2 regions of the Mesorhizobium sp. L103C131B0 genome follow, and region 1 is predicted to be linked to the other one. Evidence: predicted binding sites of a transcription regulator. Region 1 holds the regulator's gene; the other holds the start of a gene.
What was found. Region 1 encodes LexA, which represses DNA repair genes until DNA is damaged. Its sites were predicted from a motif close to TGTTCNNNNTGTGTTCNG; they were not measured.

Region 1 (15,598 bases):
ATTGCTTCTGGAATGACCGATCCGGTGTTCTTCGCGCCATCACGCCGGTATACGGCCGGCGAAGTCGCGAATCTGACCGGCGCATCGCTAGTCGATTCCGATCTTGCCCACATATCGATCGACGCTTTGGCGCCAGCCAATGAAGGCGGCGAGGGTGCGCTCGTCTTCGTCGACGGCAAGCGCAATTTCGCGCTGATGCAGTCGCTGAAGGCGGCGGCCGTGTTTTGTCCCGCCGAGTTCGCCGGCAAAGCGCCGGCCGGCATTGCGGTTCTGGTGCATCCGCGCCCGCAGCAGGCCTTCGCCATGATCGGCCGACTGCTGTTCCCGACGGCGGCTACGCCGGGGCCGATGACCAGCGAAACCGGGGTCTCGCCGCAAGCTCATGTCGATGCCTCGGCGCATATCGAGGCCGGGGCGATCATCGAGGCCGGAGCGGTCATCGGCCCCCGCGCTTCCATCGGCAGCGGAACGGTCATTGCCCCCCACGCCGTTATCGGCCCCTCCTGCCAGATCGGCCGTGACGGCTACATTGGGCCGGGTGTCAGTGTTCAGTATGCGCTGATCGGCAACCGCGTCATCATTCATGGCGGCGCCAGGATAGGCCAGGACGGCTTCGGCTTTGTCGGCGGCGCCAAAGGCCCTGAGCGTGTGCCGCAGGTCGGCCGCGTCATCATCCAGGACGATGTCGAAATCGGCTCGAACACGACCGTCGATCGCGGCGCCATGTCGGATACGGTCATCGGTCAGGGCACCAAGATCGACAATCTGGTGCAGATCGCCCATAACGTTCGCATCGGCCGCAATTGCATTATTGCCGGGCTCTCTGGTATTTCCGGCTCCGTCACCGTCGGCGACGGTGTCACCATGGGCGGCGGCGTTGGCCTTGCCGATCATTTGACCATCGGATCAGGGGCCAAGCTTGCTGCAAGAAGCGGGTTCATGAGCAACGTGCCGGCGGGCGAGATCTGGGGAGGCTATCCGGCGCAGCCGATGGCGGAAGCCATGCGCGAGATCGCCATGCTGAGGAAGCTCGCCAGGACGCGCAAGCAGGGCGAAGGGGGAAGTAGCTGAGATGGTGCCGGCGACGCTCGAAGCGGTCGATATATTGGGGTTGATGAAGCTTTTACCGCATCGCTATCCCTTCCTGATGATCGATCGCATCATCGAAATCGACGGCAATGATTCTGCCATCGGCATCAAGAACGTGACCATCAATGAGCCGCATTTCCAGGGCCATTTCCCGGATCAGCCGGTGATGCCGGGCGTGCTCATCGTCGAGGCTATGGCGCAGACGGCCGGCGCGATCTGCATCCGTAACCTCAACACGGAAAAGCCGTCGCTGGTCTATTTCCTGACCATCGATAACGCGAAATTCCGCAAACCGGTCGTCCCGGGCGACCAGTTGAAGATCCACGTCAAGAAAATCAAGATGCGCGGCAACCTGCTCAAATTCGCCTGCGAGGCCATGGTGGAGGGCACAAAGGCCGCCGAAGCCGAGATCTCGGCAATGATGGTTACCGGCTGACGGTTCGAAATGCTCATGAAAATACAGACTTCAATCCACCCCTCGGCCGTCATCGAGGCCGGCGCGCAGATCGGCGAAGGCGCCGCAATAGGACCTTTCTGCTATGTCGGCGCTGACGCCGTGATCGGTGACCGCGTCGAACTGGTCAGCCATGTCTCGGTGCTGGGCGCGACAACCATTGGCGCCGCGACCAAGGTCTATCCAATGGCGACACTGGGCGGACCGCCGCAGAACACCAAGCACAAGGGCGGCCGCACCACTTTGGTCATCGGCCAGAACTGCACGATCCGCGAAGGCGTGACCATGCATCTCGGCACCGATTCCAGCCGCGGCGAGACGACCGTCGGCGACAACGGCAATTTCCTTGCCTATGCCCACATTGCCCATGATTGCGTCGTCGGTAAAAACGCCACCTTCGCCAATGGCGCGACCCTGGGCGGCCATTGCGAGGTTGGTGACAGCGTTTATATCGGCGGCCTCAGCGCCGTTCATCAGTTCGTGCGTGTTGGTGACAACGCCTTTCTCGGCGGCTGCTCGGCTTTTGTCGGCGATGTCATTCCCTACGCCATTGCGGTGGGCAATCGCGCCAGCCTGCGTGGACTCAACATCATCGGCCTGAAGCGCGCCGGGTTGCCGCGCGCCGAAATCTACCTGCTGCGCAAGGCTTACAAGACCATCTTCGACCGCTCCCGCACTGTCGGCGAGAACATCGAATTCGCCAAGGCCGAGTTTGCGTCGTCGCCGACGGCCATGAAAATCATCGATTTCATCACCAGTCGCGGCAAGCGGCATTTTGCCGTCCCGTCGCTTAAGGGTGGCGACGGCGACGATGCCGATGACGAAGGCTGAGGCCACTTCAACGGGCCTCGATCTTGCGCCGGACGCCAGGGTCGGCATCATTGCCGGCGGCGGTAGCTTGCCGGTCGAAGTTGCCGCCGGCCTGGCGGAGGCCGGACATCCGCCCGTCATCATCCTGGTCGAAGGTCAGGCCGACCGTCAGTCCGACCTCACAATCTATGAGCATGAAAGCCTTGCGCTGGAAGACATCGGCTCGCTGGTTGCGTTGCTGAGGCGCCGGCGAATCACCCATCTTGTGCTTGCCGGCGAGATCAGGCGCAGGCCGCGGTTGGTCGACATGCGTCCGAACCTTGGGCTACTGGCACTTATACCCTCGCTCGCCATGGCGCTTGCCCGCGGCGATGACGGGCTGTTGAAGATATTGACCCGCGGCCTGGAGGCACGGGGCGTCAAGGTCGTCGGTGCGCATGAAGTCGTGCCCCGGCTCGTCGCGGCCGAAGGGCCGCTGACCAAAGCAGCGCCGCGAAAGTCCGACTGGCGCGATATCGAGGCGGCACACGCGGCGGCAAAGGCCATCGGCGCGCTCGACATTGGTCAGGCGGCAATTGCCATCGGTGGCCGCACTGTTGCCCTGGAAGGCGTCGAGGGCACCCACGGACTGCTCGAGCGGACGCAGCAGTTGCGCGGCCATGGCAGGCTGGCCGGCAAGACGCGCGGTGTCCTGGTCAAATGCGCCAAGCCTGGCCAGGAATTGCGTGCCGATCTGCCATCTATTGGCCCCCGGACCGTCGAGGCGGCGCATGCCGCGGGGCTGGCCGGCATTGCCGTCGAAGCCGGCCGTTCGCTCATCCTCGAAGGCCCCGCCGTTGTCGCGCGCGCCAATGCGCTCGGCCTGTTCGTGTTCGGCCTGCCGGCTGCGGAGTCTGTCCATGGCAGCTGAGAAGCCGCTGAAGATTGCCATCGTCGCCGGCGAAGAATCCGGCGACCTGCTGGGCGCCGACATCGTGCAGGCGCTGAAGCGCATGACCGGGCGCGAGGTGCAACTCGTCGGCACTGGCGGGCGGCATCTGCAGGCGCTCGGACTGGCGCCGCTGTTCGACGGCGCCGAGATCGCGCTGATGGGGCTCAGCGCCATCCTGCGTGACTTGCCGCGCCTGATGCGGCGGATCAGCCAGACGGCAAGTGCTGTCGCCGCCGAAAAACCCGACTGTCTGATCACCATCGACAGCCCCGATTTCTCGCTGCGCGTCGCCAAAAAGATCCGCGCCGCCGATCCGTCGATCCCGATCGTCCATTATGTCTGCCCGAGCGTCTGGGCGTGGCGGCCGGGTAGGGCGGCCGCGATGAAGCCGTATGTCGACCACATACTGTGCATCCTGCCTTTCGAGGTAAAGGAGCTCAGCCGTCTCGGCGGCCCGCCCGGCACTTACGTCGGACATCGCCTCACGCATGATCCAGGCGTGCAGGGCGCGGCCAGGGCGCAAGCCCAGCCACGCGATCTCTCGGCCGATCACGTCAAGACGCTGCTCGTCCTGCCAGGGTCGCGGCGCGGCGAGGTGAGCCGGCTTCTCGGTCCGTTCGGCGAGACGGTGTCGGCGCTGCGCGCGCGTGGCCACCGGCTGCGGTTGTTGCTGCCGACGGTGCCGCATGTCGCCGAACTGGTCAAAACATCGGTGGCGCGCTGGGATCAGGAGCCGGAAGTCATCCTCGATCCCGAGCGCAAGTGGCAGGCCTTCGGCAAGGCCGATGCGGCGCTGATCGCGTCTGGAACGGTGTCACTGGAACTGGCGATGTCGGGTGTCCCGATGATCTCTTGCTACAAGTTCGATCCGATCATGCTGATGGCGCAGAGCCTGATCACGGTGTGGAGCGCTGCTTTGCCCAACCTTATTGCCGACCGGCCGGTCGTGCCGGAAAGCTACAACCAGTATGTGCGGCCGCACTATCTGGCGCGGCAGCTCGAGGCACTGTTTTCAGACACCGCCTACCGCGCCTGGCAAAAGGACGGCTTTGGCGAGGTTGCCAGACGCATGGCCACCGACAGGCCCTCCGGCGACATCGCCGCCGATGTCGTTCTTCGCCACATCGGGAGAGCGAATAGGCCTTAGCGAGTGAATAGTGAATGAATAGTGAATAGCGAATAGTGAATAGTGAATAGTGATTAACGCGCTCTCGCTATAATCAAGCTGCTACTTACTACCTGCTACTTACTACCTGCTATTCACTACTTACCATTCACCATTCACTCTCTTTCACCTTTTCGCAATCGGCACGTAGTCGCGTTCCGGGGCACCGGTATAGAGCTGGCGCGGACGGCCGATCTTCTGGTGGGGATCCTCGATCATTTCCTTCCACTGCGCGATCCAGCCGACGGTGCGGGCGACCGCGAACAGTACGGTGAACATGGTGGTGGGGAAGCCCAGCGCCTTCAGCGTGATGCCGGAATAGAAATCGACGTTCGGATAGAGCTTCTTCTCGATGAAGTAGGAATCGGTCAGCGCGATCTTTTCCAGCTCCATGGCGATGTCGAGCAGCGGATCGTCCTTGATGCCGAGTTCGCCCAGCACCTCATGCGCCGTCTTCTGCATGATCTTCGCGCGAGGATCGTAGTTCTTATAGACGCGATGGCCGAAGCCCATCAGCCGGAACGGATCGTTCTTGTCCTTGGCGCGGGCGATGAATTCCGGGATGTGGTCGACGTGGCCGATCTCGCCCAGCATGTTGAGCGCCGCTTCGTTGGCGCCGCCATGCGCCGGGCCCCACAGGCAGGCGATGCCGGCGGCGATACAGGCGAACGGATTGGCGCCCGACGAGCCGGCAAGCCGCACCGTCGAGGTCGAGGCGTTCTGTTCGTGGTCGGCATGCAGGATGAAGATGCGCTCCATGGCGCGCGCCAGCACCGGATTGATCTTGTATTCCTCGCACGGCACCGCAAAGCACATGTGCAGGAAGTTGGCGGCGAAGTTCAGCTCGTTCTTCGGGTAAATGAAGGGCTGGCCGATATGGTATTTGTAGGCCATGGCCGCAATCGTCGGCATCTTGGCGATCAGCCGCATCGAGGCGACCATGCGCTGGTATGGGTCCGAAATGTCGGTGGAGTCGTGATAGAAGGCCGACAGCGCGCCGACCACACCGCACATCACAGCCATCGGATGCGCGTCGCGGCGAAAGCCGGTGAAGAAGCGCGACATCTGCTCGTGCACCATGGTGTGGCGCGTTACCCGGTAGTCGAAATCGTCCTTCTGCGCCTTGGTCGGCAGTTCGCCGTAGAGCAGGAGGTAGCAGACTTCGAGGAAGTCGCCATGCTCGGCCAGCTGGTCGATGGGGTAGCCGCGGTGAAGCAGGATGCCGGCATCGCCGTCGATGAAGGTTATCGCCGACTCGCAGCTCGCCGTCGAGGTGAAGCCGGGATCGTAGGTGAAGGCGCCGGTGGTGTTGTAGAGCGCACCGATGTCGATGACGTCGGGCCCGACCGAGCCGCTTCGCACCTTGAATTCATGCGTCTTGCCGGCCAGTTCGAGCGTGGCAGTCGACGGGTGCGTCGTCTTGCTGCCGGTTTCCAGTCTTGTCGCAGCTTCGCTCATTCTCAAACTCCTTCATGTTCCTCATGCCGGCAAGGCAATTCCTGCAAACGACACGTCGAAATCACCGGAATGCGCGAACTCGCCACCGCATTTTGGGAGGTGCGTGCCAGATTGGGCCAAGGCCTAATGTTGCACTGCGAAACCCGCCTTTCAATGCCAATCTTCTTGGGCCAGTTCGCTCCTAATCGATTTGATCCGCAATCCGCGCCAGGCTTTCCTCGCGGCCAAGCACGGCGAGCACGTCGAACACGCCGGGCGAGGTGCTGCGGCCGGTAAGGGCCGCCCGGAGCGGTTGGGCCACGGCGCCGAGCTTGTGGCCGCCTGCCGTCGCGAACTCGCGCACCGCGGCTTCAGCCGCGGCAGCCGACCAATCGCCCGAAACAGTCTGCAAAGCGGCATGTGCGCCGCGCAGGATCGCGCGCGCGTCGGCATTGAGCAGTGCTGCCGCCTTCTCGTCGATCGGCAGCGGCCGCTCGACGAACAGGAAGGCCGCGCCATCGGCCAGTTCCACCAGCGTCTTGGCGCGCTCTTTCAGGCCCGGCAAGGCGGCCAGCAGCTGCGCCTTCCTGGCATCGTCGAGACGGGCGGCGATAGCCGGTCCGCCTTCGAGGTATGGCAGAGTGGCGACGAAAATGTCGAACAGCTCGGTATCGGCCATCTTGCGCATATGCGCGCCGTTGATCGACTCGAGCTTGGCGAAGTCGAAGCGCGCCGCACCCTTGTTGACATCGCCGATGTCGAACCACGAAATCATGTCCTTGATCGACATGATCTCGTCGTCGCCATGGCTCCAGCCGAGCCGTGCCAGATAATTGAGCAGCGCCTCGGGCAGATAGCCCATGGCGCGATAAGCCTCGACGCCGAGTGCGCCGTGCCGCTTCGACAGCTTGGCGCCGTCGGCGCCGTGGATCAGCGGGATATGCGACATCGACGGGACGTCCCAGCCCATCGCGTTGTAGATCACCGTCTGGCGCGCGGCGTTGGTCAGATGGTCGTCGCCACGGATGATGTGGGTGACGCCCATGTCATGGTCGTCGACGACGACGGCATGCATGTAGGTCGGATTGCCGTCCGAGCGCAGTATGATGAAATCGTCGAGGTCCTTGTTGGGGAAGCGCACCTCGCCCTGCACACGGTCGTGCACCACGGTTTCGCCCTCGGTCGGCGCCTTGATGCGGATGGCGCCCTTGACGCCGGGAGGCGCCTCCGAGGGGGCACGATCGCGCCACTGGCCGTTGTAGCGAGGCGGCAGGCCCTTGGCGCGTGCGGCCTCGCGCATCGCCTCGAGCTCGGCAGGCGTCTCGTAGCTGTAATAGGCCTTGCCCAGGCGCACCAGCTCCTCGGCCACCTCACGGTGGCGCGGCGCGCGCTCGAACTGCGATATGGCCTCACCGTCCCAGGAAAGGCCGAGCCAGGTCAGCCCATCCAGAATGGCCTGTGTCGCCGCCTCGTTGAAGCGTTCGCGGTCGGTGTCCTCGATGCGCAGCACCATCGTGCCGCCGGTGTGCTTGGCGTACAGCCAGTTGAACAGCGCCGTGCGCGCGCCGCCGATATGCAGATAGCCGGTGGGCGAGGGGGCAAAACGGGTGACGACCGTGTCGGACATGGAACTCTCGGGAAGCTTGGAAAGCGGGGCGTGATCGCGCGGACTTTCGCGCTTTGCGCGTTCATGTAGCATAGGAGGTCTGGGGCGCAAGGGGCAGACCCGATGGCTGGACGAGGCCGGGGCACGTCGGCAATTATCGGTTGCGTCAACGGGCGCCGGAGCCTTGTAGCACAAAATCTGTTCGCACCTCCGCGCAACCTCATTTGGCAGCAGCGTCAATGTCTGGGTTTCATTCGGCTGCAGCGTCCGTCACAGTGCCTGGAACATCGCTGCGACGGTGGTAGCCCCCTCTGACGAGCGGACATTTCTTCACGAATGCGGCACTGCCCGACTACAACGCCGCCGTGACAGCGTTGGCTTGGTCACGCATATTGACCTTCTGCAATCATTATCGTGAACACAGCAACTGTGTGCGGTCCCGTCTCGCCACGAAGGAGGAATGATTGAAAGAAGGGCTCCCGATGACCAGCAACGCCGACCATACGGAGGGTGATCCGTTCTACCATGGTACCCGGGCGGATTTGAAACCCGGGGATCTGCTGAGCGTCGGCCACCCTTCCAATTTCAGAGGTAAACCACTGTCATGGATCTATTTCACCCAGACACTGGAAGCCGCCATCTGGGGAGCAGAGCTTGCAACGGGTGACGGTCGTCAAAGGATTTACATCGTAAAGCCGACAGGGTTTTTTATGGATGACCCTAACCTGACCGATAAAAAATTTCCCGGCAATCCGACGAAATCCTACCGCTCCCGTGATCCGTTGCTCATCCTGGGGGAGCTCGCTGAATGGCAGGGTCATACACCGGAACAATTGAAGGCAATGCACGATGGGCTTGCTCGCCTGAGGGCGGAGGGCCGGGATATGATTGAGGATTGAGCGTCCTTGCCAGGTGATGGTCGATTCCGGCGCGGTGGACGTGATCACGCGGACTTTCGCGCTTTGCGCGTTCATGTAGCATAGGGGTCTGGGGCGCAAGGGGCAGACCCGATGGCTGGACGTGGCCGGGGCACGAAGGAAGGCGAAGGCGCCGAGGCAAGCGTCAGCGAACGCTCGCTGTTTGCCGATAGTCCCTATGCCGAGCCGCTGCCCCTCGCGCTGCCTGAGCCGCATCCCGGCGTCGCGCCTGCGCTGCCCGGTCACGCGTTGCCGGCGCAAGTCACAGCGCCCGGATCTATCGCCCGTCTGCGCAGACGGCTTCGCCTTCCGTCATGGCCCGCGCTCCGCCGCAGCCTTGCCGTGGCCGCCAACACGGAGCTCGACCGGGGCGTCGCCTTCCTGCTGGTGCCGGTTTTCCTGGCGGCCGGCGTCATCATTTATTTCTCGCTGGCCGGCGAGCCCGGCTTTGCGCAGCCAATCGCCATTGTGGTGCTGGCGACATGTTGCGCCCTCGCCACGCGATCGCGGCCGAGGACGCATCTGTTCTGCATGGCCGCGATGCTGTGCGCGCTCGGCGTCGTCGCCGCCAAAGTCGAGACTTGGCGCGCCGGAACGCAGATGCTCGGCTCCGAGATTCAGACACGGCTGACCGGCCGCGTCGTCAGTCTCGAACAGATGGAAAGCGGCCGCATCAGGCTGACGCTCGATGTGGTTTCGACCGCTTACCCCGAGCTGCGCTACGCCCCGGAGCGGGTCAGGCTCTCGGCGCGGACCGTTCCCGCCGATATGACCGCCGGCTCCCTGATCACCGGCTATGCCAGGCTGTTGCCGCCGACCGGTCCGGTGCGGCCGGAGAGCTACGATTTCTCCTTCGACAGCTATTTCACCGGTATCGGCGGCAGCGGCTTCTTTCTCGGCAATCCGAAAACCATTGCTACGCAGGGACCGCCGCCGCTGACCGCACGGCTCTCCTCGGCAATCGAGAACGCGCGCGAAAACATTGCCGACCATATCAGGGGCAAGATCGGCGGCGCCGAAGGCGAGATTGCCGCGGCGCTGATTGTCGGCGTGCGCGCCGGCATCCCGGACGAGGTCAACGAAGCGATGCGGCGCACCGGCATCTACCACATCATCTCCATCTCCGGCCTGCACATGGCGCTGGTTGCCGGCACCATCATGGCGTTGCTGCGTGGCGCCTTTGCGCTGTTTCCCGTTTTCTCTTCGCGCCGGCCGGTGAAGAAATATGCGGCCGCGGCAGCGCTTGTCTCGATCGCCGCCTATCTCGTTATTTCAGGCGTCGTGGTTGCCGCCGAGCGCAGCTTCATCATGCTGGCGGTCATGCTTGTCGCCGTGCTGTTTGATCGCGCCGCACTCACCATGCGCAATCTGGCGATCTCCGCCATTGCCGTCATCCTGGTGTCGCCGCACGAGGTGGTCGGTCCCAGCTTCCAGATGTCGTTTGCCGCCACCGCCGCCCTTGTCGGCGCCTATGCCGGCTGGGCCGATTACCGCGCCGACAAGGTGAGAACGCCGCCGGCAAAGCGCTCCTTCGTCGGCTTCCTGTCGCGAAAATTCGCGCTGGCCATGGGCGGCCTCGCAATGACCTCGATCATCGCCGGCAGTGCAACCTTGCTGTTCGCCATCTGGCATTTTCAGCGTGTGTCGCCGCTCAGCCTGATCGCCAATCTGGCCGTGATGCCGATTGTTTCGTTGATCGTCATGCCCTTTGCCGTGCTCAGCGCACTGGCGATGCCGTTCGGCGCCGACGGGCCGTTCCTCTATGTGATGGGCAAAGGTCTGATGGCGATGATCGCTATATCGGCCTGGATTTCCGAGCGCTCCCCGGTCGACGCCGTCGGGCTGATCTCCATCCGCTCGGTGCTGTTAGTGGCGGTCGCCCTCGTCATCGCCACCATGGCCACCACCTGGCTCAGGTTGGCGGCCGTGCCTTTCGCGCTGGCCGGCCTGTTGACGGTGCCGCAGGTGCTTACGCCCGACGTGCTCATATCCGAGCATCTGGTGGCCATGCCGATCGGTGGCGGCGAACTCGCCCTCAACCGCGAACGCTCCAACGAATTCACCACGGACAATTGGAAACGGGCGCTGCGGGCCAAAACCATTATCCCACCTGAGATTTTCGAGGCAACAGATACGCGGTTCGATCTCGATCCGCTCGATCTGCCGCCCGGCTCGCCCTTCTATTGCACCGGCGATCTCTGTATCGCCCGGCACCCTTCCGGAGCCATTGTAGCGCTTGCGAAAGACCGCAAGACGGCGCGGCCGGCCTGTGCCTTCGCGAGCCTGATCGTCATCGATGACGCCACCGCCTACAATCCGTGCCGCGACCCGCTGGTGCTGGTCGTGACGAAGAAACAGCTGGCCCGCGACGGCAGCGCCGCCGTCTTCTTCGATCCGCAATCGGCAGCTGCAGCGCCAACCATCCGCTTCGCCGTCGACAAGCCGTATCGCCCCTGGCACGAGCAACGCCGCTTCTCCCGCGAAGCGCGCGGCCTGCCGCCTTACAACCAGCGTGAAAAGTACAAACCCAAGCCGGCTCAGTAGCGCCGGATCAATCCGACAAGCTTGCCCTGCACCTTCACCCTGTCCGGTCCAAAAATGCGGGTCTCGTAGGCCGGGTTGGCGGCTTCCAGGGCGATCGAGGCGCCCTTGCGGCGGAAGCGTTTCAGGGTCGCTTCCTCATCGTCGACCAACGCCACCACGATCTCGCCGGGGCTGGCTGTGTCGGCATTGCGGATGATGACCGTGTCGCCATCGAAAATGCCGGCCTCGATCATCGAATCGCCCTTGACCTCGAGCGCGTAGTGTTCGCCGCCCATGATCATATCGGGCGGCACCGAGATCGAATGGGTCTGATGCTGGATGGCGTCGATCGGCACGCCGGCGGCGATGCGTCCCATAACCGGGATTGAAATCGCGGAAACGGCATCGTCATTGCCGGCCGACATCGAACGCGACGGCGAGCCCGGCTTGATCTGGCGGCCGAGACCGCCTTGGCCCAACGCGCCTTGTCCTTGGCCGCCTTGCCCTTGGCCGGTTTGACCAAGACTGCCCTGAATGACGCTCGGCGAAAACTTCCTCGCCGCATTGAGGCCTGGTGCGATCGAGTCGGGCAGCCGCAGCACTTCCAGCGCGCGCGCCCGGTTCGGCAGCCGGCGAATGAAACCGCGCTCCTCAAGCGCCGTGATCAGGCGGTGGATGCCGGACTTGGAGGCGAGGTCGAGCGCTTCCTTCATCTCGTCGAAGGACGGCGGGATTCCGCTCTCCTTCAGGCGTTCATGGATGAACATCAGAAGCTCATGTTGTTTGCGCGTCAGCATCGCGGCCCCCAAGGGTTCTGAAACCAGAATCAGAAAAAACAAACCCAGAACAAACACTATCTGTTCCAGTTGTGTTCCGCAACCTTTTAAAGTTTAATGAATGTGTTGACGTTTTGTTCAGCGTAACGTTCGGCGCTGCGAGCGCCGCTCGTAGTCGTTGGCCGGCAACGGGGTGAAACGAAGACAAAGTGCCCTGCGTCGTCGGCTACGATCGCCGCTTCCTTTTCGGACGGGGCTGCGCAGCATCCGCGCCGGGTTCACTCTGGGCATAGACCTGCAGCGTGTAGCCGATGTGAGCGGTCATCAGAGTTTTCGCACGTTCGACGTCGCGATCGAGGGCCGCTTCCATCAGGGCGGTATGGTGTTCGATCGCCACGGCGTCGCGCAGGGCCGCCACGGCCTTCCGGTGGCCATCCGTGCGGCCGGCGGCGGCGCGCAGCGTCGGGGCCAGACCCAGAAAGCGGTGATGGCGATGCAATTGGTCGGAAATCGTCGCATTGAAGCGCAGCAGCCAGCTGGATGTCGCGGCACTGAGCAGCGCCGCATGGAAGGCATCGTGTTTTTCGTACCACGCGTCGACCGCATCATCCGATGGATCGTCGAGAACAGACCCGCACCGTGAGAGACGATAGTGGGCGGCAACGACCGCGTCTTCCCACTCACGGTCGCCCTCCTCGATCGATTCCACCAGCAGGGGCAGTTCGACCACCAGCCGCGCACGCGCCAAATCCTCGAGCTCCGCCCGAGAGACGGGAGCGACCGCAAACCCGCGGTTGCTGATGGCGGTCACAAGCCGTTCCGCCTCCAGCCGCGACAGCGCCTCGCGCAACGGCGTCCAGCCGATGCCGTAGGTGTTGCGCAGCGTGCTCAGCTTCAACGGCGCGGCAGGCGCCAGCCGGGTCGCAAGAATATCGCGCCTGAGCAGGCGATAGGCCGCTTCCGTCTTCGAGGTCTGCTCGTCATCCAGCATCGTGATCCATCAGACATAAACGCTCGGCGGATCATTATATATCAAAGCCTTTCAATGGGTGAATTATATATAATGTTTGACAGTTCAAGGGCGACCACTCAAGATCGCCGGCATGTTTGGGCGGCAGGCTCCGCCGCGCGCGTTTGTCCATGGAGGGGCGCCGGATCATGAGCACGACACCCGATCTCGCTACAATCGAAGCAATGGATGCCGCCGATCCGCTGCGCTCCATGCGCGAACGCTTTGTCTTGCCGCAAGGCGTGATTTATCTCGACGGCAATTCCCTGGGCGCCGCGTCAGCGGTCGTCTTCAGCGAACTGCAGCAGGCCGCCACGCAGGAATGGGCGCACGATCTCATTCGCGCCTGGAACACCGCCGGCTGGTTCAACATGCCGGTGGAACTCGGAGATCAGCTCGGGCGACTGATCGGCGCGGCTGATGGGCAGACGGTGGTCTGCGACACAACCTCGATCAACATCTACAAGCTGCTGCACGCAGCGCTCGGCATGCGGCCGGATCGGTCGGTCATCGTTGCCGAGGGCGACAGTTTCCCGACCGACCTCTACATGGCCGAAGGCGTCGCCTCGACCCGGCCGGGAACGCGGCTGCGGCTGGAGGGCGTCGACGCGGCCGCAATCGAGGAGCTGATCGACGACAGCGTTGCCGTCATCCTGGTCAACCACGTCAACTACAAATCCGGCCAGTTGCGCGACATGGCGGCGCTGACGCGCAAGGCACATGACGCCGGCGCGCTGATCATCTGGGATCTCTGCCACACGGCCGGCGCCTTGCCGGTCGAACTTGACCGTGCCAATGCCGATTTCGCCGTCGGCTGCACCTACAAATACCTCAATGGCGGCCCGGGCTCGCCAGCCTTCATCTACGCGGCCGAGCGCCACCATGACGATGCCCACCAGCCGCTCAGCGGCTGGTGGGGCCATGCGCGGCCCTTTGCCTTCGAGCAGGGCTTTGCCGTCGGCAGCGGCATTCGCCGCTTCCTGTGCGGAACGCAGCCGGTGCTGTCGATGCGGGCGCTCAAGGGCGCGCTCGATATCTGGAACGACGTCGATATGGCGGCGGTGCGCAGAAAAAGCATCGCGCTGACCGACCTGTTTATCCAGCTCGTCGAAGCCAGATGCGGCGCCTACGGGCTTGAACTGGAAAGTCCTCGCGACGGCAGCCAGCGCGGCAGCCAGGTGTCGTTCCTCCATCCGCATGGCTATCAGGTGATGCGCGCGCTGATCGAGCGCGGCGTGATCGGCGATTTCCGGGCGCCGTCGACCATCCGTTTCGGCTTCACGCCGCTCTATGTCGGATATGGCGATGTCTGGCAGGCGGTCGAAGTCCTGGAGGATATTCTGCGCACCGGCGCCTGGCAGGACGCCCGCTTCGCGGTGAAGACCGCGGTCACCTGAGGAACTAGAGCAATTTCAGGAAAAGTGTGAAGCGGTTTTCCGTCCGCAATTGCGTCAAATCAAAGAGCTAGAGCATTTCGCCGTTTACGTTAAACGGTGAAATGCTCTAGAGCCGGGTGCGGACCGTCCAGAGCTCCGGAAACAGCACAACCTCCAGCATTTTCTTCAGATAGGAGGCGCCTGAGGTGCCGCCCGTGCCGCGCTTCAAGCCGATGATGCGCTCGACCGTGGTGACGTGGTTGAAGCGCCAGCGGCGGAAGTAATCCTCGAAGTCGACCAGCTTCTCGGCCAGTTCGTAGAGCATCCAGTAGCGCTGCGGGTCGCGGTAGACGGTTTGCCAGGCAGCCAGCACGTCTTCGTTCTCGACGCGCGTCTCGCGCCAGTCCGTGCGCCCGGCATCGGCGCCGATGTCGAAGCCATTGCGCGCCAAAAGCAGAAGCGCCTCGTCGTACAGCGACGGCGTGGCCAGGATCGCTTCCAGCCTGTCCGTAAGATCGGGCCGGTGCTTGTGCGGCCCGAGCATGGCTAGGTTGCGGTTGCCGGCCATGAACTCGATAGCGCGGTACTGCCACGACTGGAAGCCCGAGGATTGGCCGAGCGCGTCGCGAAACTCGGTGTATTCGCTTGGCGTCATCATGCGCAGCACGTCCCAGGCATTGTTGAGCTGCTCGAAGATGCGCGCGACGCGAGACAGCATCTTGAAGCTCGGTTCGAGGCGGTCGGCGCGGATAGAGCGGATCGCGGCGCCGATCTCGTGCAAAGCGAGCTTCATCCACAATTCCGATGTCTGATGCTGGATGATGAACAGCATCTCGTCATGGGCCGAAGACAGCGGCGCCTGCGCATCGAGCACCTTGTCCAGCTGCAGATAGTCGCTGTAGGACATCCGCTCCTTGAACGACATCTGCGCGCCATCGGACGCCGGATCGTGCGGCTTAATCAATTGCTCTTCTCCGCGCGCAACCGGAAGCGCTGGATCTTGCCGGTCTGGGTTTTGGGCAAGGCGTCGATGAACTTCACCGAACGCGGATATTTGTAGGGCGCGATCGTTGCCTTGACGTGGTCCTGCAGGCGTTTGACGGTCAATGCGTCCGGCGAAACACCTTGCACAAGCACGATATGCGCCTCGACGATCTGGCCGCGTTCACCGTCCTCGGCGCCGGTCACCGCGCATTCGGCGACGTCGGGATGCGAGAGCAGCGCCGCTTCGACCTCGGGGCCGGCGATGTTGTAGCCGGCGCTGACGATCATGTCGTCGGAACGCGCGGCGAAGTGGAAGAAGCCATCCTCGTCCTGCGTGAACGTATCGCCGGTGAGATTCCAGCCATCGCGGACATAGTCCTTTTGCCTGGCATCGGCCATGTAGCGGCAGCCGGTCGGGCCGCGCACCGCCAGCCGGCCAGTAGAGCCGCGCGGCAGCTCCCGCATCTCGTCATCGACGATGCGTGCCTGATAGCCGCCGACGGGTTTGCCGGTGGAGGCCG
Region 2 (15,598 bases), on a different contig from region 1:
CCGGCGGCGACGACGCTGGAAGTCGCCATCTATCAGGCGCTGCGTTTCGACTTCGATCCGGCGCGAGCGGTGACGCTGACGGTGCTGCAGATCGCGCTGACTTTTGCCGTCATGCTGGCGCTGACGCGGCTCGGCGCCAATATGACCGGCGACGCCAATTTGCCTGTCGCGCCGCGTTGCTATCACTTGGCCGGCAAAGCAGAAACAGCGTTCAACGCCGTCCTGATCGTGCTCGCCTTGCTGTTCGTCGCCGGACCAATGGCGGCCACCGTCGCGTCCGGCCTCGACGCCGATCTCGGCCGGTTGGCGGGCGAGAGTGCCGTGCGTCAGGCGACGCTGACCAGCGCCGGTCTCGCCTTCTCTGCGGCGCTACTTTCGGTGGCGCTGGCACTGTCGCTGATCATGGCGCGGCGGGCACTGTCGCTGCGCCGCCGGTCCAGTGCCCGTTCATTGCTCGAACATGCCACCGACACCGGCGCCGGCTTCGTCCTCGTCGTGCCGCCCATCGTCATCGGCGCCGGCTGGTTTCTCCTGCTGCGCACGATCAGCGATGTCTTTGCCATCGCGCCGGTCATGGTCGTCACCGTCAATGCGGTGATGGCGATGCCCTTTGCCATCCGCGCGATGCGCCCGGCCTATGATGCGGCGAGCGAGCGCCATGAAAAGCTGTGCGCGCAGCTCGGCATTGCGGGCTGGAACCGGCTGCTTCTGGTCGACTGGCCATCGCTCCGGCGGCCGCTGGCCACCGGCTTTGCCTTCGCCATGGCACTGTCGCTCGGCGATCTCGGCGTCATCGCGCTGTTGGGCAGCGATTCGGTGCAGACCTTGCCCTATCTCCTGCTGGCGCGCATGGGCAGCTATCGCACGGCCGATGCTGCCGGGCTGGCTTTGCTGCTCGGGGCGGTCTGCCTTGCATTGGTGGTCGCGGCAGACTGGCTGGGACGGGGAGAGAGATCGTGACGTCCGCTGTGGAGAAAGGCACGACTGTCCGGCTGGACAAGGTCTCGTTCAGCTATGGCGAAACGCCATTCCTGTTCGATGTCGAATTCGATACATCTAAGATCACCGCCATCATGGGGGCAAGCGGTTCGGGCAAATCGACCTTGCTCAATCTGGTGGCTGGTTTCGAGACGCCGGAGTCCGGTCGTGTGCTGATCGGCGCCGCCGATGTCGGCGCCGAGCCGCCTTCGGCGCGGCCGGTGTCGATGGTATTCCAGGAAAACAATCTGTTTGCTCATCTCTCGGTGGAGAAGAATGTCGGGCTCGGCCGCTCGCCATCGCTCAACCTGACCGACGCCGATCGCGCCGCAATCGCCGAGGCGCTTGACCGCGTCGGCCTGGCCGGCAAGGAAATGCGCCTGCCGCGCGAACTCTCCGGCGGCGAAAGGCAGCGCGTGGCGCTCGCCCGCGTTCTGGTGCGCGACCGGCCAGTGCTGCTGCTCGACGAGCCGTTCGCTTCGCTCGGGCCAGCACTGCGCGACGACATGCTCGACCTGGTGGCCGGCGTTCATGCCGAGCGGGCGATGACGGTGCTGTTCGTCACGCATCAGCCGGAAGACGCTCGCCGTATCGGCGAGCAGATGGTTTTTCTGGACAATGGCAGGGTTGCCGCGACGGGACCTGCCGGCGATTTTTTCGACGGCACTGGCCCTGAAGCGTTTCGGCGCTATATCGGCGCAAGTTCGGGCGGATCACGCGATATTGCCCGGAAGCGGACATAATTTACGACCAAACCGGCTACAGGTGATGTGGCGCTTGCTTGCCATGGTCCAGTCGATGTGGCTAGGTCCGCTTAGTACTGGTCCGGCACGAGCCGTGATTTGCCCCTACAGCGCCGCACCCGGCCGGATGCGTAAACGCTGTAGGTTTTTTGATGTGTGCAGGATTGCCAACGAAACCGATTTTTCGCTGGCGCGGACCCCGGTCCAAATCATGCGCCGAGAGCTGAAGGAACGCCGTGCTGCCGACCGGCACTGACACTTTGAAACGCAGACCGCTGGTGCGCTTCCTCGCGCTGGCCGGCCTTGCCGTGGCGCTGGCCAGCTGCCAGATGTTCACGCCTCCCGAAGTGCAGGAATCCGGCTTCCAGCCTTCCGACAAGCCGATCACGGTCGACAATGTCGCCGCCAACAGCAAGCTTGCCGAACTGGCGAAGGCACAGCATCCGCGCATCCTTGCCACCTATGGCGGCGAATATTCCGATCCCAAGCTCGAGCGCATGGTGGCCAAGGTTGTCGGCAGCCTGACCGTGGTGTCGGCCAATCCGACCCAGACCTATCGCATCACCATCCTCAATTCGCCCAACGTCAACGCTTTCGCGCTGCCGGGTGGCTATCTCTACGTCACCCGCGGCCTGCTGGCGCTGGCCAATGATTCGGCCGAACTCGCCGCCGTCATCGCGCATGAGATGGGCCACGTCACCGCCAATCACGGTCTGCAGCGACAGCAGCTCGAGGCCGAGGAAGGCCTGGCGACCAAGGTGGTCTCCGATGTGCTGGGCGACAGCCCGACCGCCAAGCAGGCATTGATCCGCGGCAAGCTGAGGCTGGCGCAGTTCTCGCGCAACCAGGAGCTGGAGGCAGACGCCATCGGCATCAAGTCGATCGGCGAGGCGGGTTACGATCCCTATGCCGCCGGGCGTTTCCTGCAGTCGATGTCGGCCTACACCGATTTCCGCTCGATCAGCGGCGCCACCGACGCCAGCCTCGACTTCCTGGCCACGCACCCCAACACGCCGCAGCGAATTGATCTGGCGCAGCGCCACGCCCGCCAGTTCGGCGCGCCGGGCATCGGCACCCGCGACCGCGATTCCTTCCTGGCCGGGATAGACGGCCTGCTCTATGGCGACACGCCGGAAGAGGGCTATGTGCGCGGCCAGACCTTCCTGCATCCGGGCCTCGGCGTTTCGTTCACGGTGCCCGACGGCTTCATCATCGACAATTCGGCGGCGGCGGTGACGGCGACCGGTCCCGGCGACATGGCGATCCGCTTCGACGGTGTGTCGATCGACAAGGATCGTGCGCTGACCGACTACATCAGAAGCGGCTGGGTGGCCGGTCTCGACGAGACCAGTGTGCGCCAGGAGACGATCGACGGCAACCAGGCGGCGACCGCGCACGCCGGCGCCGATGGCTGGCAGTTCGACATTGCGGTGATCCGCGCCGGCGGTCAGGTCTACCGGCTTTTGACAGCGGCCCCCTCGGCCAGCACGACACTCGATCCGGTGGCACGCTCGGTCAGCGGTTCGTTCCGCGTGCTCAGCCCCGCCGAGAAGGCGGCACTGAAGCCGCTGCATATCCGCGTCGTCACGGTACAGGCCGGGCAGACGATGGGCACACTTTCGGCGCAGATGGTCGGCGTCGACCGCAAGCTCGATCTGTTCCGCGTGCTCAACGCGATGTCGCCGGGCGCCTCGGTTTCGGCCGGCGACAAGGTCAAGATCGTCACGGACAGATAGCGCCGGTCTTCGTCAGAAACCCCAGCCTTCGTAGTGCTTTTTTCTGAGATAACTTTTCTGAGATAACTCGGGGTACCCCGTTCCTGGCAATCTCAGGCCGCCATGAACTCCGGATTCTGCTTCACCAGCGCGAGCTTGAGCTTTTCCATGGCGCGGGCCTCGATCTGCCGGACACGCTCCTTGGAAATGCCGAGCGTCTCGCCAAGCGCCTCAAGCGTCGCACCTTCGTCGCTCAGCCGGCGCTCCTCGATGATCCTGAGTTCGCGGGCATTGAGCGCGCGGAGCGCCGTCTTCAGCCACATCAGGCGCCGTTCGACGTCGATGGTGTCGCCGGCGACCTCGTCAGGCAATGGATCGTCCGAAATCAGGAAGTCCATCCGCTCGGTGGTGCCAGCTTCGTCGGCGAGCGGTGCGTTGAGCGAAGAGTCAGGTGCTGAAAGCCTGGAATCCATCTTCGCGACATCGGCCTCGGAGACGCCTAGGGCTACCGACACTTCGCGGTAGAGCGTGGCGTTGGAGATCGGCTCGGCGCCATTGGCAAGACGGGCGCGCAGGCGCCGCAGGTTGAAGAACAGCGCCTTTTGCGCCGAAGAGGTGCCGCCGCGAACGATCGACCAGTTGCGCAGGATATAGTCCTGCATCGAAGCGCGGATCCACCATGTCGCATAGGTCGAGAAGCGCACCTCGCGCTCCGGCTCGAAACGCGCGGCTGCTTCCAGCAGCCCGACATGGCCCTCTTGGACCAGATCTCCGAGCGGCAGGCCGTAATGTCGGAACTTCGAAGCCATGGAGATGACCAGCCGCATATGGGCGACGGTGATCTGATGCAGCGCCTGCTGATCCTGGTCCTCCTTCCAGCGCAAGGCGAGAACATGTTCCTCATCGCGCTCGAGGTAGGGGGCTTTCATTGCCGTGCGGACCATGGTCCGTCCTGCCGTGTCTTCGATCATGCCGCGCTCCTGCTCCCGGACATTTTCGGACGGCCTGGCGGCCGTTATCTCTGTTTGACGCAATTCCGAAGGAAACCGCTTTCCCACTTTCCTGGAATTGCTTCGGGCCTAGCGCAGCCAAGGGTTCTTGAAATGGAAACGCGGCGCCCTACAACAAGCCATGAACGTGCCATACCGGGGATTGGTTCCGCCGCCGAGGGCGGTTGTTTTGTGCGGTCCGACAGGGCGCATCGACACCGCAGATCGGGACTATTGGCACCGATCGGAGCTGCTTTGAGAATCTGATTTCTGGATCGCCGTTTTTTTGAAATCTGGTTCCTTATTTTGCTGCGCTGTATCTGTCAGTTTCCGGCTCTCACAAGCGCCGGACACCGGCCAAGGACGGGATCACATAGAAATGAAATGGCTCAATTCGCTCATCGTCGCCGGAACGCTTCAGGTTCTGGCTGTTACATCAGGCTATGCCGGCGCCAATCTTGACCAGATCAAGCAGGCCGGCACCCTCAAGGTCGGCACCGAAGGCACCTATGCGCCCTTCACCTATCATGATGCTTCCGGCGCGCTGGTCGGCTTCGACGTCGAGATCGCCAAGGCGATCGGCGACAAGCTCGGCGTCAAGGTCGAGTTCCTCGAAGGCAAATGGGACGGGCTGATCGCCGGCCTCGACGCCAACCGCTACGACGCCGTGATCAACGAGGTCGGCATCACCGACGCGCGCAAGGCCAAGTACGATTTCTCCGATCCTTACATCGCCTCCAAGGCCGTGCTGATCGTGCGCGGCGACAATACCGACATCAAGACCTTCGCCGACCTCAAGGGCAAGAAGTCGGCACAGTCGTTGACATCGAATTTCGGCAAGCTCGCCGAGACCAACGGCGCCGAACTCGTCGGCACCGACGGCTTCGACCAGTCGATCCAGCTGCTGCTCACCGGCCGCGCCGACGCCACCATCAATGACAGCCTGTCTTTCCTCGACTTCAAGAAGCACAAGCCGGACGCCAATGTGAAGATCGCCGCGCAGGAAGAGAACGCCGACTATTCCGGCGTCATCGTGCGCAAGGGTGATCCGGAGCTGGTCGCGGCGATCAACAAGGCGCTGGCCGACATCAAGGCCGACGGCACCTACAAGAGGATCGCCGATACCTATTTCGGCCAGGATGTCTCGCAGTAAAGACCATCTCCCGGCGGTTTGCCGGCAATGACCAATAGCGGCGGGCCGTCTTTGACGGCTCGCCGTTTTTCGCATGATATGAGAAGCACACAATCGCACTGCCGTCACCGCGGCGGTCTGTGAAGGAGGAGCCGTTCGTGCCGCACTGGCTACACCTGATGCTGGACTCGTTGCCGACACTGCTGTGGGCGGCGTTGATCTTCACCGTACCGCTGACATTGCTATCGTTCGCACTCGGCCTGTTCGTCGGCCTGGTTGTCGCCCTGGTGCGGCTGTTCGGTCCCAAGCCTCTGGTTGCCGTGGTCCGCTTCTATGTCTGGATCTTTCGCGGCACGCCGCTTCTGGTGCAGCTGTTCCTGATCTTTTACGGCCTGCCTTCGGTCGGCATATTGCTGGATGCTTTTCCGGCGGCGCTGATTGGCTTCACCCTCAACATAGGCGCCTACAGTTCGGAAATTATCCGCGCCGTGATCGGCTCGGTGCCGAAGGGCCAGTGGGAGGCGGCCTATTCGATCGGCATGACCTGGAGCCAGGCGATGCGGCGCACCATCCTGCCGCAAGCCGGCCGCGTCGCCGTGCCGCCGCTGTCCAACACCTTCATCTCGCTGGTCAAGGATACGTCGCTGGCCGCCGCCATCACTGTGCCGGAGATGTTCCAGGCGGCGCAGCGCATCGTCGCCACCACCTATGAACCGCTGATCCTCTATGTCGAGGCGGCGATCCTTTATCTGGCGATGAGCTCGGTGCTTTCGGCCTTGCAGACGCGGCTGGAGGAGCGGCTCAACCGCTATGGCGGCTTCCTGGAGGCGCGCTCATGATCGGCCTCACCGACATCGAAAAGCGCTTCGGCGACAATCTGGTGCTGAAGGGCGTGACGGTCACCATTGCCGAAGGCAGCGTCACCGCGCTCGTCGGCCCCTCCGGCGGCGGCAAGAGCACACTGCTGCGCTGCATCAACCTGTTGGAGATCCCGACCTCGGGCATGGTGCGCATCGGCGACGAGACGCTGGAATTCCGTCCCGGCATCAAGATCCCCAGCCGCGACATCCAGCGCCTGCGGCTGCAGACCGGCATGGTGTTCCAGAACTTCCAGCTGTTCCCGCATCGCACCGCGATCGAGAACGTCATGGAAGGCCTGGTGACGGTGCTGAAATGGCCGACGGCAAAGGCGCGCGAGCGGGCATTGGCGCTGCTCGAGAAGGTCGGCATGGCGCACAAGGCGGATGATTGGCCGGCAACGCTGTCGGGCGGCCAGCAGCAGCGTGTGGCCATTGCCCGCGCCCTGGCGCCGTCGCCGAAAGTGCTGCTTTGCGACGAGCCGACCTCGGCGCTCGATCCGGAACTGGCGCAGGAAGTGGTCGACGTGCTCGGAAAGCTCGCCAGCGAAGGCACCACCATGGTGATGGCCACGCACGACCTTCGCCTTGCCTCCAAGATCGCGCAGGAGGTGGTGTTCCTCGATGCTGGTGTCGTCGTCGAGAAGGGGCCGTCCACCGTGGTGTTCAGCAATCCGGAGCGGGAACGGACCAAGCGTTTTATTGCGACGCTGAAGCAGGAGGCGGAGAAGGAAGCCGGCGGCTGAGCCTTCTACGTTCCCCTTGTGAAGAGGTCGGACGGAAGGTCCGGGTGCGGTCTGGTGTCGTCCCCATCCTCGCTGCTTCGCAGCGACCCTGCCTGGGCGAGCCACGGGTCTCGCCTGTCCTTGGAACCCCACAAGGGGGTAAAAACAAACCCGGCACAAGGCCGGGTTTTTCATGAATTCGACGGTGAAAGCGATCAGGCAGCTTCTTCCTGCTCGGCTTCCTCATTGTCGGCCTTGGCGCCGCGCTTCGGGCCCTTGTTGAGGTTGACCTCGATCAGGCGCACGGCTTCGGTTTCCGACATGCGGTTGACTGCCGCGATCTCGCGCGCCATGCGGTCGAGTGCCGCCTCATAGAGCTGACGCTCGGAATAGGACTGTTCCGGCTGGTTGTCGGCACGGTAGAGGTCGCGCACGACTTCCGAGATCGAGATCAGGTCGCCCGAATTGATCTTGGCATCATATTCCTGCGCACGGCGCGACCACATGGTGCGCTTGACGCGGGCGCGGCCCTGGACGACCTTCAGCGCGCGCTCGACATAATCCTCTTCCGACAGCTTGCGCATGCCGATGGAGGTCGCCTTGGCGACCGGAACCTTCAGGCGCATCTTGTCCTTCTGGAAGTCGATGACGAACAGTTCCAGCTTGTGGCCCGCAACTTCCTGCTCGTCGATCGAGACGATCTGGCCGACGCCGTGTGCCGGATAGACGATGTACTCGCCGGTCTTGAAACCGTGGCGTGCCGAGGTGGACTTCTTCTGCGGGGTGATCGTTGCCATTACGCCCTGAACTCCTTGTTGTGGCACCGGCGGCCTGCCGGTCCGAACGCATGCGACCGGGGACACCGATCGTTAGCCGCACAACAGATGAACCCATCGGAAAAGCCGGGGCCGGCAAACCGCATACATAGCGACTGCCTGGCCCAGATCGCTCTGGTCCGATTGGGGATTTCACCTTTCAGTGATTTGGGGCGCTTGCGCCATAAATCGACGTTGTGTCACCGGCATGTTTCAACGGGTGTAGCACAAAAAGTCGGAAGAATCAAGGTTTTGCTGCAAACGCGAAGGTGGAGCGCCATCGCCGCCTGTCAAGGCAGTTAATGTATGATGCGCGTTACGCAGCGTTATGACGATCCAATAGGCCGCACTTTTTTGCTTTGCGCATCACCCTTTCCGAAATCGATTCCGATTCCAGGGTCATGCGCTCAGTCGCCTTCGCCGGGCTCAGCGGAGAAATATTTCTCGAACTTGCCGGCCTCGCCGTCGAAGCTCTTGGCATCTGCCGGAGGCTCCTTCTTGGCGGTGATGTTGGGCCATTTCTCGGCGTATTCGGTGTTGACCTGCAGCCATTTGTCGAGGCCCGGCTCGGTGTCGGGCTTGATTGCATCGGCCGGGCATTCGGGTTCGCAGACGCCGCAGTCGATGCACTCGTCGGGATGTATGACAAGCATGTTCTCGCCCTCGTAGAAGCAGTCGACCGGACAGACCTCGATGCAGTCCATGTACTTGCATTTGATGCAGTTGTCGGTCACGACATAGGTCATTGGTCGGCTCCGGGACGTCCCGTTCTTGCTAGAGCGACGTGCGTCCACTTGGACGCATAAAGTACGCTCTGACACTTTGAATCTGCGCATCGTGCCTTCCGAAAAATCGATTTCCGATTTTCGGGCCGATGCGGCGGCTTTTTTGGTGAGGTAACGCCTTTGCCTGCCGCTTGCAAGGGCAGCCATTGCAGGCGGGGCCCGCGTGTCCGGAATGAAATTCCAGACCGCCGGCATGGCGCAGACAGCCAAGGCTTCAGTCTTCGCCGAACAGCCGGTCGGTTTGCCTGCGCTCTTTCTTGGTCGGCCGGCCGCTGCCGGCGTCGCGCAGCGCCGGAATGGCATCGGCAACAGCCTCGCCTTTTGGGACCGGCGGCGGGGACATGTCCTCGTAGAGCGTGCGCGCTTCCTCGGCCGGACCGCGCCGCACGCCGGTGCCAAGCACCTTCCAAACGAAGATGCGGCGCTCGTGCGTAATGGTCAAAACGTCGCCAGGCTTGACCAGATCGGAGGCCTGCGCTGCTTTGTCGCTGTTGATGCGGACGCGTCCGGCGACAACCAGCTTGGCCGCCAGCGAGCGCGATTTTATCGCGCGCGAAAAGAACAGCCACTTGTCGATGCGCTGACGACCTTCAGCAACCATCGCAGCGAGTTATTTCTTGTTGGAGCATGATCTTGTCCGAAAACCGGTTCCACTTTTCGGGATCATGCTCAGAGCTTACTTCTTCAGCTGGTCGCGCAAGGCGGCGAGCTTGGCGAAGGGCGAGTCCGGATCGAAGCGCGCCGGGCGTTCCTCGCGTGGCTTGGCCTGGAAAGCCGGCTTGGCGCCTTGCGGTCCGCCTTTGCCTTCCGGCCTGCCGCCTTTCCAGTCAGGCCGGCCCTCGCGCGGACGCTCGCCTTGCGGCTTGCCGTCGCGGCGCTGTTCGCCCTCGGCCTGCGGCTTGGGCTTGAACTTCGAACGGTCGAAGCGTGGCTTGGCGGCACCGTCGCGCTGGTCGCGCCGGCCCTGATAGGCCGGCCGTTCGCCCGGTGCCGGCTGTCCGCCGGCAGCGTCGGCCGGCGCATCGGCGCGGCCAGCCTGGCCGTTACGCGGGCGATTGTCCCGGCCTTGACGATGGCGCGGGCGCTGCTCGAAACGACCCTGCCGCCACAGCAAGATGGGCTTTGGCGCTTCGGCCTCGGCGCTTCCACCCTCCCCCTCGTGGGGAGGGTCGGCGCGCAGCGCCGGGGTGGGGGCAGCGCCGGCGTCGGTGGTTGCACCTGCATCGGCTACGCGGTCTGCACTATCGGTTTCGTCAGCGCTGTCACCCCCACCCGCGTCGCTTCGCGCCGCGACCTCCCCCATCGAGGGGGAGGTAAAAGCGTCGGCGCTTTCGGTGACAGTGTCGTCAGCCTCTGCAACGGCCGGAGCGTGTTCTTGCGCTGCAGGCTCTGCAGTTGTTTCGTCGATGGCTGGGACCTCGGCGGTAGCTTCAACGGCCGCAGCTGGCTCCGAACCCTCGGCAGGCGCTTCCGGCTGAGCGTCTGCAACAGCCTCCGATGCGACTTCGGCAACGGGCTCCTCAGCCGCAACCTCAGTGGCGGAAGCCGCATCCGGCTCCGAACTGTCGGTCGGCGCTTCAGCGACAGCTTCGCCTGCAGCGGCTTCCGCCGTCTGGGCCTGCTCGGCCTTCGCTGCCGCTTCCGCCAGCTTTGCCGCCGCGGCTTCGCGCGCCGCGTTGTCCTGTGCTTCCAGCCGCGCCTTGACCTCTGCCGGCGGCTTCGGCTCGGCGCGATAGCCGAGACCTTTCAGGATCTCTTCCATGTCGTCGGCGGTGGCGCCGAGGATGGACATCATCGGCGGCGTCACCATGAAGGACTGGCCGTCATAGGCGCCGTCCGGGCGCTGTCCCAGACCGGGCTTCCAGTTGGTCGCAGGCCGGATCAGGTCGGCCAGCCGTTCCAGAATGTCGATGCGCACGGCGCGGCGGCCGAGATTACGGTAGCCGGCGAGCTTGTAGAAGCTCTTGTCGAAAGCCGGATCGATGACCACCGAGGTGCGGCCGGAGGCCAGCGCGTGCACGACGTCGCCAAAGCCGGGCTTGTCCTTGCCGTCGTTCTTCAGCGCCCACAAAAGCGTGATCAGTCCGGCGGGCGCCGGCTTGATCAGCGCCGGCACGAAGACGTGGTAGGCGCCGAAGCGCACACCGAGCCGGCGCAAGGCGGCGCGACCCTCCTGGTCGAGCGACTTCATTTCCTCGGCGATGTCGCGGCGGTTGATGAGGCCGAAATGCTCGACGAGTTGGAAGGCGATGCCACGGCCGATGCCGGCGATCTGCTCGGCATTCTTCAAGTCGACCAGCGGCTTCAGCAAGGATTCGATCTGGAAATTGACGAAGCGCTCGGCGCGCGCGGCGACCTTGTCGCGGGCGGGACCGGTCAACTGCTCGTCGGCCAAAAGCACCAGGCGCGGCTTCAGCGCGTCCTCGCCGGCAACCAGCGTGCCGATCGGCGCGCCGATCCAGCGCAGCGTGCCGTCGGAGCCGAGCGCAAGGTCGCCATTGGCGCAGGCGCCGAAGCGTTCGGCACGTGCCTCGAACTCGGCGGCCAGCGCTTTTTGCGCTGCCGTACGCACGGCCTTGGCGTCTTCGCCGCCGGCGCTCTGATCGGCGGTGAAGCGGAACCCTTGCAACTCGCCGACATGATGGCCTTCGACAAGGACGGTTCCGGTAGGACTGATTTCGGCTTCAGGCATTGTATTTTCTCTAAGGCGCCGCATGAGGACGGAAGTCCTGCGGTCTACAAACCGTTTCGTCAACCGCTCATGCAGCGCATCCGACAATCTGTCTTCGATTTCGCGCGTCTTTTCCCGCCAGTGTGCCTGATCGGCCAGCCAGCCCGGCCGGTTGGACACGAATGTCCAGGTGCGGATCTGCGCAATGCGGTGCGACAGCGTGTCGATGTCCCCCTCGGTCGTATCGGCGCGGCGCACCTGCTCGGCCATGTAGTTCTCGTCGACATGGCCGTGTTTGGCGAGGTCGGTGTAGATAGAAGCGATCAGGTCGGAGTGCTGGGCCGGCGCGATCTTGCGGTAGTCCGGCAACGCGCAGGCTTCCCACAGCAGCGCCACGCGCTTGGCATTGGTAGCCAGCGCGCGGATGTCCTCGTCGCGGGAGAGATGTTCGAGCGCCTGCGCATCGACCGCCGGCAGCGCCCGCGTCAGGCCTTCGACCGGCGCGTTGGTTTCGATCGAGCGCTTCAGCGCGTCGAGGCTGGCGAAGTCGAAATGCGCGGTGCGCCATTGCAGCACCTTCACCGGATCGAACTCGTGCCCCTCGATGCGCTTGACCAGTTCCTCGTCCAGCGGATCGACCTGGCCGGTGACGCCGAAGGTGCCGTCGCGCAGATGCCGGCCGGCGCGGCCGGCGATCTGGCCGAGCTCGGCCGCAGTCAGGTTGCGGTACTGGTAGCCGTCGAATTTGCGGTTCTGGGCGAAGGCGACATGATCGAGATCAAGGTTGAGGCCCATGCCGATGGCGTCGGTGGCGACGAGATAGTCGACGTCGCCTGCCTGGAACATTGCCACCTGGGCGTTGCGGGTGCGGGGCGACAGCGCGCCGAGCACGACTGCCGCTCCTCCTTGCTGGCGGCGGATCAGCTCAGCGATGGCATAGACCTCGTCGGCGGAGAAGGCGACGATGGCCGTACGCCGCGGCAGGCGGGTCAATTTCTTCGAACCGGCATAGGCCAAGTGCGACAGGCGAGGGCGCGTCACCACCGAGACGCCTCTCAGCAGCTTTTGCAGGATGCCATGCATGGTGGCCGCGCCGAGCAGCAGCGTTTCCTGGCGGCCGCGCAGGTGCAGGATACGGTCGGTGAAGATGTGGCCGCGCTCGAGGTCGCCGGCGAGCTGCACCTCGTCGATTGCGACGAAGGCAACGTCGGTCTCGCGCGGCATGGCTTCGACGGTGCAGACCGAATATTTCGCGCCGGGCGGCTGGATTTTTTCCTCGCCGGTGATGAGCGCCACCTTGTGGGCGCCGACCTTTTCGCAGACGCGGGCATAGACCTCGCGCGCCAGAAGGCGGAGCGGCAGGCCGATAATGCCGCTCTCATGCGCCACCATGCGCTCGATGGCGAGATGGGTCTTGCCGGTGTTGGTCGGACCCAGTACGGCAGTCACGTCGCGGCCCGACAGGATCAGCGGCTCGGTGTGTTTCGGCTGGATGTTCATCGGCCTGGAGATGAGGCTTTCTGCATCGTGTTGTCGGGAGCGCGCCTCGCATGGCGCGTATGACAGGCGACACATAGGGATTTCAGGCGCGAAGCGAAAGCGGAATGTTCCGGCCGGCAGTCCCACGGTTCGTCTTTGAGGTCTCAATTAACAGTTGGAACGAGTCTGGAACGAATCGGCGACGAATCAGTGACTCCGGCAGATTCAGCTTTTGTTCACGGCTACATGTGGATTTTGCGAGCCTGAGTCTCACCATATGCTGAATCGCGGAAACTGGCCCGATTCCTGCAAGGCGACCATTGGCGTTAACCTTTGCCGGCGGGGCATCGTCGTGATCCGATACGCCTCGGCCAACATTATGAAATTGCTGAATTTTCTTAATCGGCCTTAACCATTTTCCGGTGGTATTCGGCCTTGGTCGTTAACGTTCCGCTCAAAGCCGGAACGAATGGGTGACGAATCGGCGATGGCGGGATTTTCCTGGTTTGTTCACCCCAACATGTTGTGTTGTCCACAGCTTGTCCACCGAGAATTCACAGCTTGCGAACCGGGTTTTGCACAGGGCGCCTAGAAATCGTTAATCTTTGCGTGCCGGAACGGGTCAATGTCTCGCGCGCAGCCCGGGGAACATCGCCGGCCGGCGATGAAAAACGGGCCATAAGCCGGCCCGTCCTACCGGGCGAAATTGCTGTCGTTCAGACGAAGTACTGGCCGCCATTGGCGGTGATGGTCGAGCCGGTGATGAAACCGGCGTCCTCAGAGGCGAGGAAGACGACGCAACGCGCGATCTCTTCCGGTTCGCCGAGGCGGCCGACCGGGATCTGCGGAATGATGCGTTCATTCAGCACCTTCTCGTCGATCGCCTTGACCATCTCGGTGGCGATGTAGCCGGGGCAGATGACATTGACTGTGATGCCCGCGCGCGCGCCCTCCTGCGCCAGCGCCTTCGAGAAGCCGATGTCGCCGGCCTTTGCGGCGGAATAGTTGACCTGGCCGGCCTGGCCTTTCTGGCCGTTGATGGAGGAAATGGTGATGACGCGGCCGAATTTGCGGTCGCGCATGCCGCCCCACAGCGGATGCGTCATGTTGAAGACGCCAGACAGATTGGTGTCGATGACTTCCTTCCACTGCTCGCGCGTCAGCTTGTGGAACATGGCGTCACGGGTAATGCCGGCATTGTTGACCAGCACCGAGACCGGGCCGAGATCGGCCTCGACCTGTTTGATTCCGGCGGCACAGGCGTCGTAGTCGGCGACCGACCATTTGTAGGCCTTGATGCCGGTTTGTGCGCTGAACTTCCCCGCTGCCTCGTCATTGCCGGCATAGTTGGCTGCAACGGTGTAACCGGCATTCTTCAGGCCGATCGATATGGCGGCGCCGATGCCGCGCGATCCACCGGTGACGAGCGCTACTTTGGTCATTGAAAGTTCTTCCTCCCTTTGGTCGGAAGAAGGGAATAGGGAATAGGGAGTAGCGAGTAGGGATCGATATCCCGCCGCGCTGCTCCTTCTTCCCCATTCACTACTCCCTATTCACTACTCACTTCTCTTTCACAGCGCTTCCACGCACAGAGCGACGCCCATGCCGCCGCCGATGCACAGCGTGGCAAGGCCTTTCTTGGCGCCGCGGCGGCGCATCTCGAAAACCAGCGTGTTGAAGACGCGGGCGCCCGACGCGCCGATCGGATGGCCGATGGCGATGGCGCCGCCATTGACGTTGACGATCGACGTATCCCAGCCCATGCCCTTGTTGACGGCGCAGGCCTGCGCGGCGAAGGCTTCATTGGCCTCGACAAGGTCGAGGTCCTTGACCGACCAGCCGGCCTTCTCGAGCGCCCGCTTCGACGCGGGTATAGGTCCGGTGCCCATGATTGCCGGATCGACGCCAGCCGTCGCCCAGGATGCGATGCGCACCAGCGGGGTGATGCCGCGCCTTGTGGCTTCAGCCTCGCTCATCAGCAGCGCGCCGGCGGCGCCGTCATTGATGCCCGACGCGTTGGCGGCGGTCACGGTGCCGTCCTTGTCGAAAGCCGGCTTCAGCTTGGACATGGCGTCGATGGTGGCGCCGTGGCGGATGTACTCGTCCTGGTCGACGACAGTGTCGCCCTTCCTGCCCTTGATCGTGAAGGCGACGATCTCGTCCTTGAACTTGCCGGCCTTCTGCGCGGCCTCGGCCTTGTTTTGCGAGGCGAGCGCAAACTGGTCCTGGTCGTCGCGGGTGATCTGGAACTGGCGGGCGACGTTCTCGGCGGTGTTGCCCATGTGGTAGCTGTTGAAGGCGTCCCACAACCCGTCCTTGATCATGGTGTCGATCATCTTGTAGTCGCCCATCTTGACGCCGGCGCGCAGGTGCTCGGCATGCGGCGACAGCGACATCGATTCCTGGCCGCCGGCGATGATCACCGTGGCGTCGCCGGCGGCGATCTGCTGCATGCCGAGCGCGATGGCGCGCAGGCCAGAGCCGCAAACCTGGTTGAGCCCCCAGGCGGTGGTCTCCTTGGGCAGGCCGGCATTGATCGACGCCTGGCGGGCGGGGTTCTGGCCCTGCGCGGCGGTCAGCACCTGGCCGAGAATGACCTCGTCGACTTCACCCGGCTCGACGCCGGCGCGCGCCAAAAGCTCCCTGATGACGACGGCGCCAAGTTCATGCGCCGGGGTGGCGGCGAAGGCGCCGTTGAAAGAGCCGACA

Region 2: the regulator LexA is predicted to act here: its motif matches at 13,066-13,083, upstream of X730_RS136755 (helicase-related protein).

What each region holds. Positions count from the first base shown of each region.
Region 1 covers NZ_AYXC01000015.1:9,033-24,630, reverse strand. Annotated here, with positions in the region: gene lpxD (UDP-3-O-(3-hydroxymyristoyl)glucosamine N-acyltransferase) at 13-1,071, shown strand; gene fabZ (3-hydroxyacyl-ACP dehydratase FabZ) at 1,073-1,525, shown strand; gene lpxA (acyl-ACP--UDP-N-acetylglucosamine O-acyltransferase) at 1,541-2,374, shown strand; gene lpxI (UDP-2,3-diacylglucosamine diphosphatase LpxI) at 2,361-3,263, shown strand; gene lpxB (lipid-A-disaccharide synthase) at 3,253-4,431, shown strand; gene gltA (citrate synthase) at 4,576-5,907, opposite strand; gene gltX (glutamate--tRNA ligase) at 6,089-7,513, opposite strand; gene arr (NAD(+)--rifampin ADP-ribosyltransferase) at 7,975-8,391, shown strand; gene X730_RS143515 (ComEC/Rec2 family competence protein) at 8,503-10,953, shown strand; gene lexA (transcriptional repressor LexA) at 10,947-11,729, opposite strand; gene X730_RS143525 (GntR family transcriptional regulator) at 11,935-12,699, opposite strand; gene kynU (kynureninase) at 12,867-14,114, shown strand; gene kynA (tryptophan 2,3-dioxygenase) at 14,221-15,057, opposite strand; gene X730_RS143540 (AMP-binding protein) at 15,054-15,598, opposite strand, start outside.
Region 2 covers NZ_AYXC01000032.1:5,937-21,534, forward strand. Annotated here, with positions in the region: gene thiP (thiamine/thiamine pyrophosphate ABC transporter permease) at 1-960, shown strand, start outside; gene thiQ (thiamine ABC transporter ATP-binding protein) at 957-1,721, shown strand; gene X730_RS136795 (M48 family metalloprotease) at 2,051-3,457, shown strand; gene X730_RS136790 (RNA polymerase factor sigma-32) at 3,550-4,407, opposite strand; gene X730_RS136785 (amino acid ABC transporter substrate-binding protein) at 4,805-5,578, shown strand; gene X730_RS136780 (ABC transporter permease subunit) at 5,716-6,396, shown strand; gene X730_RS136775 (amino acid ABC transporter ATP-binding protein) at 6,393-7,160, shown strand; gene X730_RS136770 (CarD family transcriptional regulator) at 7,355-7,936, opposite strand; gene fdxA (ferredoxin FdxA) at 8,362-8,700, opposite strand; gene X730_RS136760 (RNA-binding S4 domain-containing protein) at 8,954-9,340, opposite strand; gene X730_RS136755 (helicase-related protein) at 9,416-12,910, opposite strand; gene phbB (acetoacetyl-CoA reductase) at 13,606-14,331, opposite strand; gene X730_RS136745 (acetyl-CoA C-acetyltransferase) at 14,461-15,598, opposite strand, start outside.